One region of the Mesorhizobium sp. M7A.F.Ce.TU.012.03.2.1 genome, then DNA from elsewhere that is predicted to be linked to it. Evidence: riboswitches for the same ligand, from Rfam matches in the RefSeq annotation. Region 1 holds a riboswitch; the other holds the start of a gene.
The links. Region 1 has a riboswitch for thiamine pyrophosphate ahead of thiC (phosphomethylpyrimidine synthase ThiC). Riboswitches for the same ligand answer to the same signal wherever they lie in the genome.

Region 2: it holds a riboswitch for thiamine pyrophosphate, as region 1 does, so the genes downstream of both, EJ079_RS19960 (YkoF family thiamine/hydroxymethylpyrimidine-binding protein) here and thiC (phosphomethylpyrimidine synthase ThiC) in region 1, are expected to answer to the same signal.

The regions. Positions count from the first base shown of each region.
Region 1 covers NZ_CP034779.1:1,970,661-1,974,920, reverse strand. The annotation lists gene EJ079_RS09535 (metallophosphoesterase) at 1-968, opposite strand, end outside; gene EJ079_RS09530 (hypothetical protein) at 1,460-1,723, shown strand; TPP riboswitch at 2,033-2,149, shown strand; gene thiC (phosphomethylpyrimidine synthase ThiC) at 2,253-4,088, shown strand; gene thiO (glycine oxidase ThiO) at 4,085-4,260, shown strand, end outside.
Region 2 covers NZ_CP034779.1:4,075,087-4,079,346, forward strand. The annotation lists gene EJ079_RS19945 (glycosyltransferase family 39 protein) at 1-655, shown strand, start outside; gene msrA (peptide-methionine (S)-S-oxide reductase MsrA) at 788-1,306, shown strand; gene EJ079_RS19955 (hypothetical protein) at 1,400-1,729, opposite strand; TPP riboswitch at 1,925-2,038, shown strand; gene EJ079_RS19960 (YkoF family thiamine/hydroxymethylpyrimidine-binding protein) at 2,029-2,637, shown strand; gene EJ079_RS19965 (ABC transporter permease) at 2,732-3,493, shown strand; gene EJ079_RS19970 (ABC transporter ATP-binding protein) at 3,490-4,257, shown strand; gene EJ079_RS19975 (ABC transporter substrate-binding protein) at 4,250-4,260, shown strand, end outside.

The DNA.
Region 1 (4,260 bases):
CCTGACTGTATCTCTGGTGCTGAGATGCAGATCAATTTGCCGTCCGGAAACCTTGGATCGTTGACGATCTCGACCGGATCAGCATGTATGTGTCCATGCAGGTAGACGATAGGCTTGTTACCCTGCAGCAGCTGAGTTCTGACAAATCCGCTGTTGAGCATCTCCGCGTATGGCGTAATGCGCGGAGTCTTTTGTGGCAGCAGATTGTGATGGCCGATCATGATGCCGTAACGCATGTCGGGCTGCTGGAGCAATTCCTGTAGGCCTGCAAGCATCTCACGCGAGATGTATGGCGTGTCCATCTGACCGTAATACTCGTCGTCGGACGCCTCCTTATCTGGATCGCTGGGAGGTGTCGCGGGCGAATGTCCCGAGATGTCCGGCGAACCGAGATCTACAGGTTCTGTAGAAGGACTGAGTGCCTCGAGACGATCACGAAGGAACGCGGGAAGGTTCTGAAGCTCCCAACTGCCTATTGCTGTGTTGACGAGGATGAAGTTTGCGCCTGCGGATCCTGTCGGAAGTCTGAAGTGCACGGGTTGGTCCACGGGAACGGTCTGCCAACCCAAGCGGGCGGCTAAACTCGCCATTTCGCTGAATTTCTCAGTCGGTCCAAGTTCGCGCGCGTCATCACGGTTCACATCGTGATTTCCCGGTACGAATATCAACGGAAGCGCCTTTGAACTGCGTCCCTGTGCGCGGCAGAGCAACGTGAAATGCTGGAATGCCGAAGCAATGAAAGTCTTGTCGCCACGGCTCGTGAAATCCCCCATGAAGGCGATCGAATCCAAGGGCTTCGAAGTCGTCAGCCGCCGAAGTTTCGTCAAGACGGCACGCAGCGAAGACGCGCGTAGCTTCTGCGTTATTTTCGGAGCGAACTTGCTATCCTTGGCATCGATGTTGCTCGAGGAAGGATGCCAGTCCGGATAGTGAATATCGCCTACTTGAAGGATTCGCACCCGCCGCATAACTCGCCCCCCTGCCGAGAGCCATAGACTAATCCGTTCGCTTTTGCCAAGCGCGAACGATCATCCGCAGTGTCCTTAACGAGGTAGCCTGCACTTTTCGAGAATTGCCACGGCGGCTATTTTTCGGGTGTGAAGCACACGAGACCCGCGACGTGAGACCCAGTTGCTCAATGCCCAGTTGCTCAATGAGCTTTCTTACGAATAAGGGAGAATTTCCGCGGCCGGACTATCTCTGAGCGAGCGTGCATGACTGCCAACGGAAGGTCTTGCACGCACCCTTGCGATCTTGAGCAATGGTCGCCATGACTTTCTTCTTGTAGGCTTTTGAGTGGCCCAGCCTGCGATCACCAGACCCCACCGATTCTAAAGAGCGTGGCAGATGGGATAGTCGAGGTTGCCCGTGCACAATCACGCTCAGGGCTTGCGCCGCCCAGAGGACACGCTGAAAAGGCAGATTGGGGCGCAAGCACGCCATTCACGAGAGGTTCGACATGAAGACCATGCAAGAAAAAGACATTCCGGCATTCGTACAAGCAGTTGTGGACGCCGGCTGCAACATTTGCGCGATTGGCAACTTGGGATACGTCTTTGGCGATGCTGATTTCACGCCAGCGCAACGGAGGGCCGTCGAGCCACAGCTGCGTAGGATTGCTGAAATCTACGGCGAACGCGATCATCTCATGAACGAGATAGCTGTATATCTGCGGTCGATCGGACGCCATGTCGAGGTTGAGCCGAAGACAGGTATTTCCTGATGGCCGAGATCGCGAGAAGCCGTCTTCCAATCTCTGAATCCTAAAGGAGGTGACCCCCAAGGCCGTTCGTCACCTTCGACCAGAATAACCACATCCGTGACCGCCTGAGCTACTTGGTCGATACGCTCACATGGCCAATACAGTTTCTCCATCCTTCACGAAGCGAATGAGGCTTTGGCCACGGTCAACGGGGCGTGACTTGTCCCCGATGCATGCGCGAGCTCTCCGCCCGGCTGGCCGCCGGCCGTCGCCACCGGCCGAAGGCGCCCGAATGCGCTTGACAAGATAGCGTCAGCCCGTTCAACCTGAGGCATTCACCAGGGGAGTCCCGGCAAGGGGCTGAGATACTGCTGGCTTTCGCGGCGCAGTGACCCGTTGAACCTGATCCAGTTCATACTGGCGTAGGGACGGTGCAAGCGCTTTGCGGGAGTTTACGCCCGAGGTCCTGCTGCAGCAGGTCTACAGAAGCGTCTTTTCATCCTTCCGGCACAGAACTGGGTCTCCAATGCATGAGCAAAGGAGCCTCACGATGAATGCCCTCACCCCCGCCGTGTCGACGGGACCACTGCCCGCCTCGCGGAAAATCCACAAGCCCGGCGTCCTCTACCCGCAGATCAGGGTGCCGATGCGCGAGATTTCCGTCCATCCGACGGCCGGCGAACCGCCCGTCACCGTCTACGATCCGTCCGGCCCCTATACCGATCCGTCGGTCGAAACCAGCATCGAAAAAGGCCTTGCCCGGCTTCGCCACGAATGGGTCACGGCGCGTGGCGATGTCGAAGCCTATGACGGCCGCCACGTCCGGCCGGAAGACAATGGTTTCGCCACCGGCGAGCGCCTGACACCGGAATTTCCGATACGCAATCGGCCGCTCAAGGCCAAGCAGGGCAAGGCGGTGACCCAACTTGCCTATGCGCGCGCCGGCATCATCACGCCAGAAATGGAGTTCGTAGCCATCCGCGAGAATCTCGGCCGCGAGGTGATGCGCGGCAAGCTGCAACGCGACGGCGAAGCCTTCGGCGCGGCGATCCCAGATTTCGTCACACCCGAATTCGTGCGCGACGAGGTGGCGCGCGGACGCGCAATCATTCCCGCCAACATCAATCATCCCGAGAGCGAGCCGATGATCATCGGTCGCAATTTTCTGGTCAAGATCAACGCCAACATCGGCAACTCGGCTGTCACATCATCGATGGCCGAAGAGGTCGAAAAAATGGTCTGGGCGATCCGCTGGGGCGCGGACACGGTGATGGACCTGTCGACCGGCCGCAACATCCATAACATCCGCGACTGGATCGTGCGCAATGCGCCGATGCCGATCGGTACGGTGCCGCTCTATCAGGCGCTGGAAAAGGTCAACGGCATCGCCGAGGATCTGAACTGGGAGGTCTACCGCGACACGCTGATCGAGCAGGCCGAGCAAGGCGTCGACTATTTCACCATCCACGCCGGCGTGCGGCTGCACTACATACCGCTGACCGTCGACCGGGTCACGGGCATCGTCTCGCGCGGCGGCTCGATCATGGCCAAATGGTGCCTGCACCATCACCGGGAGAGCTTCCTCTACGAGCATTTCGAGGAGATCTGCGACATCGCCAGAGCCTATGACGTCTCCTTCTCGCTCGGCGACGGCCTTCGTCCCGGTTCAATCGCCGATGCGAACGACGCGGCGCAATTCGCCGAACTGGAAACACTTGGAGAACTCACCAAGATTGCCTGGGCAAAGGACTGCCAGGTGATGATCGAAGGCCCGGGCCATGTCCCCATGCACAAGATCAAGCAGAACATGGACAAGCAGCTCGCAGTGTGCGGTGAGGCGCCGTTCTACACGTTGGGGCCGCTGACGACCGACATCGCGCCGGGCTATGACCACATCACCTCAGGGATAGGTGCCGCCATGATAGGCTGGTTCGGCACCGCAATGCTTTGCTACGTCACGCCGAAAGAGCATCTCGGCCTTCCCGACCGCAACGACGTCAAGATTGGGGTGATCACCTACAAGATAGCCGCCCATGCAGCCGATCTGGCGAAGGGCCATCCGGCAGCGAAAACCAGGGATGATGCCCTTTCGCGCGCGCGCTTCGAGTTCCGCTGGGAGGACCAGTTCAACCTGTCGCTCGACCCCGAAACCGCACGGTCCTTCCACGACCAGACCTTGCCCAAGGAGGCGCACAAGCTGGCACATTTCTGTTCGATGTGCGGGCCGAAATTCTGCTCCATGCGCATTTCCCACGACATCCGTGCCGAGGCCCAGAAGGAAGGCATGGCGGCAATGGCGGCAAAATACCGGGAGGGCGGCGATCTCTACATGCCGGCGGACGAGACTGGCGTACCGGTCGTGCCAGAGGCTCCCAAACCATCATGAGGGTGCTCGTCAAAGGGGCCGGCGTTGCCGGCCTCACCGTCGCTTTCGAACTCGCCGCCCGCGGCGCGACGGTCACAGTCGCCGAGATGCGGCATGGCCTTGGCGGCAACGCGTCGTGGTTCGCCGGCGGCATGCTAGCGCCATGGTGCGAGCGCGAAAGCGCGGAGCAGCC
Region 2 (4,260 bases), 2.1 Mb from region 1:
GCTGGCCTATCTCGTGTGGATGGGGCTTGGTCCGGCGGTGCTTGTCATGGTGGCCTCGCTGTTTACCGGCGCCGGCGAGGCGTGGGGCGCGCCGATGTACAATCTGGTCGGCGTTGTGGCGATCGCCTTGCTGGGTCATCGGCTTGGCGCCGTCGAACTGCGACGGCTGGCGATCTGCGCGTTCGCCTGCATCCTCGGCATGTCCGGTGCCTATGCGGGCATCCGCTGGACGAGTTGCAATTTGCGCGGGCGCATGGATGCCGTCTGCTGGCCAGCGCGGCAGATTTCGGACGAAGCCGAGGCGGTCTGGCACGCGGCGGTGCCCGGTCGGCTCGACATCGTCGGCGGCGATACCCGCATCGCGTTGCTGGCGGGCCTCAACGCCTATGACAAGCCGTCGATCTTCACAGACCTCGACATGCGGCTCGCCCCCTGGATCACCAGCCAGCGGCTGCGCGATCACGGCATGCTTCTGGTCTGGCCCGGGAGCGGCGTGCCACCTCGGCTGCTGGCGTGGCTGGGAAACATCCCGGTCAAGACCGTTCTTTTCGACTGGTCGCTCAGGGCACCACCGGTGGCGATCAGCTTTGCCGCCATTCCGCCTGGCATGAAGCTACTGGGTTTGATCGACAGCCTCGCCCAACCGAGCAATTGAGGTAGATCCACCGCGTCCGCTGGACGAAGCAGGTGACAATGCCCATTTATGGCGAGACCACTTGCTTTCACGCAATTCCAGACGGAAAACCGCCACACACTTTTCCTGGAATTGCTTTTGAGGAGACGTGACATGGCGACTTCGACCGAACGTGCAGTCCTTGCCGGCGGCTGTTTCTGGGGCATGCAGGATTTGATACGGCGCTATCCCGGCGTCATCTCCACCCGTGTCGGCTACAGCGGCGGCGACGTGCCCAACGCCACCTACCGCAACCACGGCACCCACGCCGAAGCCATCGAGATCAATTTCGATCCGGCCATCATAAGCTATCGCACGCTGCTGGAACGCTTTTTCCAGATCCACGATCCGACGACCCGCAACCGCCAGGGCAACGATGTCGGGACGAGTTATCGCTCGGCGATCTATTACACCAGCGACGAACAGAAGCGCGTCGCCGAGGACACCATCGCCGATGTCGATGCCTCGGGCCTGTGGCCGGGCAAGGTCATCACCGAAGTCGCACCCGTTGGTCCGTTCTGGGAAGCCGAGCCCGAGCATCAGGACTATCTGGAGAAATATCCCAACGGATACACCTGCCACTTCGTCAGGCCAGGCTGGAAGCTGCCGGTTCGCGAGACGGCGGTTTCGTAGAGTTCAAGGTTGTACCAAACCCCGATCCCCGCGTCGTGGTAGAACAAAGCCGCGGAGGTTGTGCTCCGCGGCTTTGGTTCGATCGCGTGCAGATTACTTGCCGCAATTGTTGTCGTTGACTGTCGGCGAGGTGGTGCCCGGGGAGGTGCCGTTGGCATCTGCCTGCGCCCCCTGCGGACTTGCCGGGCAATTCTGATCCGCGTTTGAATTCATATCTCCTACCGTGCCAGTCGTGCTGTTGGTCGTGCCCGGGTCGACAGTGTCCGGCTCGACCGTATTCGGTGAAGCCGGCGTGTTCGGCTCAACCGTCACCGATTTGCCGCTGCCGCTTCCATTTGCGTTGTTGCTGCCGGCGCTTTGCGCCATGGCTGACGTGGCCAGACCAATGGTGAGAACCGAAGCTGCGAGGATTTTCATGAACATGGTTTGTCTCCATTTCTGTGAAGTCGTCGCTTGTTTTCTACGAAAGTGATCGCGTTGCGACTGTGGGGACAACCGGTCGCAGCGGCGAAGGTTCCCGACAAAATTCCGCACAGGCGCACCGTGACTGGCGCAATGCTTTTGGCGCAGTGCTCTGAAAAAACGGCTTTCCCTTGAACTCGAATGATGCTTTAAGGCGCACATCCACAGGGGTGCTCCGTACGGTCGGGGCTGAGACGGGGGCGGCAAGCCCACAGACCCTAGAAGCTGATCTGGGTAATACCAGCGGAGCGAGGCGGGCGATGTTTTCAGGCGCACAGATTTCCCTATACCCCATGACCGACGATTTCGTCGGTGTCATTCTTGGCGCGCTCGGTGCGCTCGATCCCTGGCGCGACAAGCTCAGGATCGAGACCGACGACATCTCGACCTTGCTGGTCGGGCCGCCCGAAGTGCTGTTTCCCGCCATGCGCGACCTCTTCGTGGCGGCGGCACGCAGCGGCAAACATTGCGTGTTGTCGGCCACCATCTCGCGCGGGTGCCCTGGCGAGCCGGATGATCCGATCTGCCGCTCCGATGCACTTGGCGGGCCTGTTGGGCCACTCGGCCCGCGCAAGGATGCGGCCATCGCGGCGGTGCGCAATGCTGCTGCCACCGGCCAGCCGGCGGCGGCGCAGTTCTCGCTCTATGTGATGGGCACCGACGACCACATGGACGAGATCTACGGCTGCATCGATTTTCTCAAGCAGTCCGGCGTCTATGAGCGTTCCAAGCATTTCTGCACGAAACTGCGCGGTGATGCCGGTGCGATCTTTTCGGCGCTGGACGAGGCCTTCTGCCGCTTCGGACCAGGCGCCGGCCACGTAACCCTCGACGTCACGGTCTCGGCCAACAGCCCGTCGGCTGTCTGAGCCAGCCGCGCTTTCGCGCTGCCGTCAAAGGTTATCTCCCGTGGCCACATCATCAGTCGCTTCGCGCCCGATCGCGAGCCTTCTTGTCAAGGCAATGCCGGCCATGATCTCGGTCGGTTTGCTCCTGCTGGCGTGGGAGCTTTATGCCACCTATTCCGGCATCAGGCCGACGACACTGCCGGCGCCGTCGCGCGTTTTCGAGCAAGCGCTGCTCAATCGCCAGGCGCTGGCCGACAACGCCATTCCGACCATCGGCGCCACGCTGCTCGGCTTTGCCTGTTCGCTCAGCGCTGCCTTCGTGCTGTCAATGCTGGTCGACTTCTTCCAGCCGCTGCGGCGTGCGATGTTTCCTGTCTTAATCGTCAGCCAGACCTTGCCGCTGGTGGCGATCGCGCCGCTGGTGGTGCTCTGGTTCGGCTTCGGGCTGGCGCCCAAGATCATGCTGGTGGCGCTGGTTACCTTCTTTCCGATGCTGGTTGCGTTGGTCGAGGGTTATGAGTCGACCGAGGCCGAGATCGGGCAAATGCTGCGCGCCATGGGGGCAGGGCGCTGGCGCATCTTCGTGCTGGCACGGCTGCCTTCGGCGCTGCCCTATTTCTTCGCTGGTTTGAGGATCTCCATCACCTACGCCGTGGTCGGCGCGATCTTCGCCGAATATGCGGGGGCCGCGAAGGGGCTGGGCATCTACATGCTCAACGCCAAGAACAATTTCCGTCCTGACCTGGTTCTTGCCGCCGTCGGAGTGAGTGCCGCGCTGACACTTGTCCTGTTCGGGTCGACTGTACTGCTGCAGCGCCTCGCGATGCCCTGGGAGCGGGCCGGCAAGGAAACCGCCGGGAAGGGGGCCTGGCGATGAACCGGCTCGAGCTGCGGCATGTGCGCAAGGCGTTCGGTGGGCTCGACGTGCTGGCCGATATTTCGCTTAGCGTCGGCGCTGGTGAATTCGTCTCGATCCTTGGACCCTCGGGCGCCGGCAAATCGACACTCTTCCAGCTCCTGACCGGCGCCGAGCATGGCGAGGGCGAGATGTTGTTCGACGGCGCGCCGCTCGACGACCACGGCAGGCATTTCGCCTTCATGCCGCAGCGTGACGCGCTGATGCCGTGGCGGCGCATCCTCGAAAACGCGACGCTCGGGCTCGAAGTGCAAGGCATGAGGAGACAGGCGGCGCGGGCGCGCGTTGCGCCGTTGTTTGCCGAATTCGGGCTTGCCGGCTTCGAGCGGCATTTTCCAGCGCAACTGTCCGGCGGTATGCGCCAGCGCGCGGCCTTGCTGCGCACGGTGGTGCAGCAACGCGACATGCTTTTGCTCGACGAGCCGTTCGGCGCTCTCGACGCGCTGACCCGCACGGCCATGCAGCGCTGGCTGGAACAGATGTGGCGGCATCATCGCTGGACGGCGCTCCTGATCACCCATGACGTGCGCGAAGCCGTGTTCCTGTCCGACCGCATCTATGTGCTGTCGGCGCGCCCGGCCCGCATCGTGCGTGAAATCAAGGTGCCGCTGCCGCGCCCGCGCAGCCTTGGCGGCGATGCCGCGCGCCAGGCAAGTACGCTCGAGGCCGAGATTCTCGACATCATCCTCAACGCCACCCCATCCAAAGGACACGATCATGACTGACTT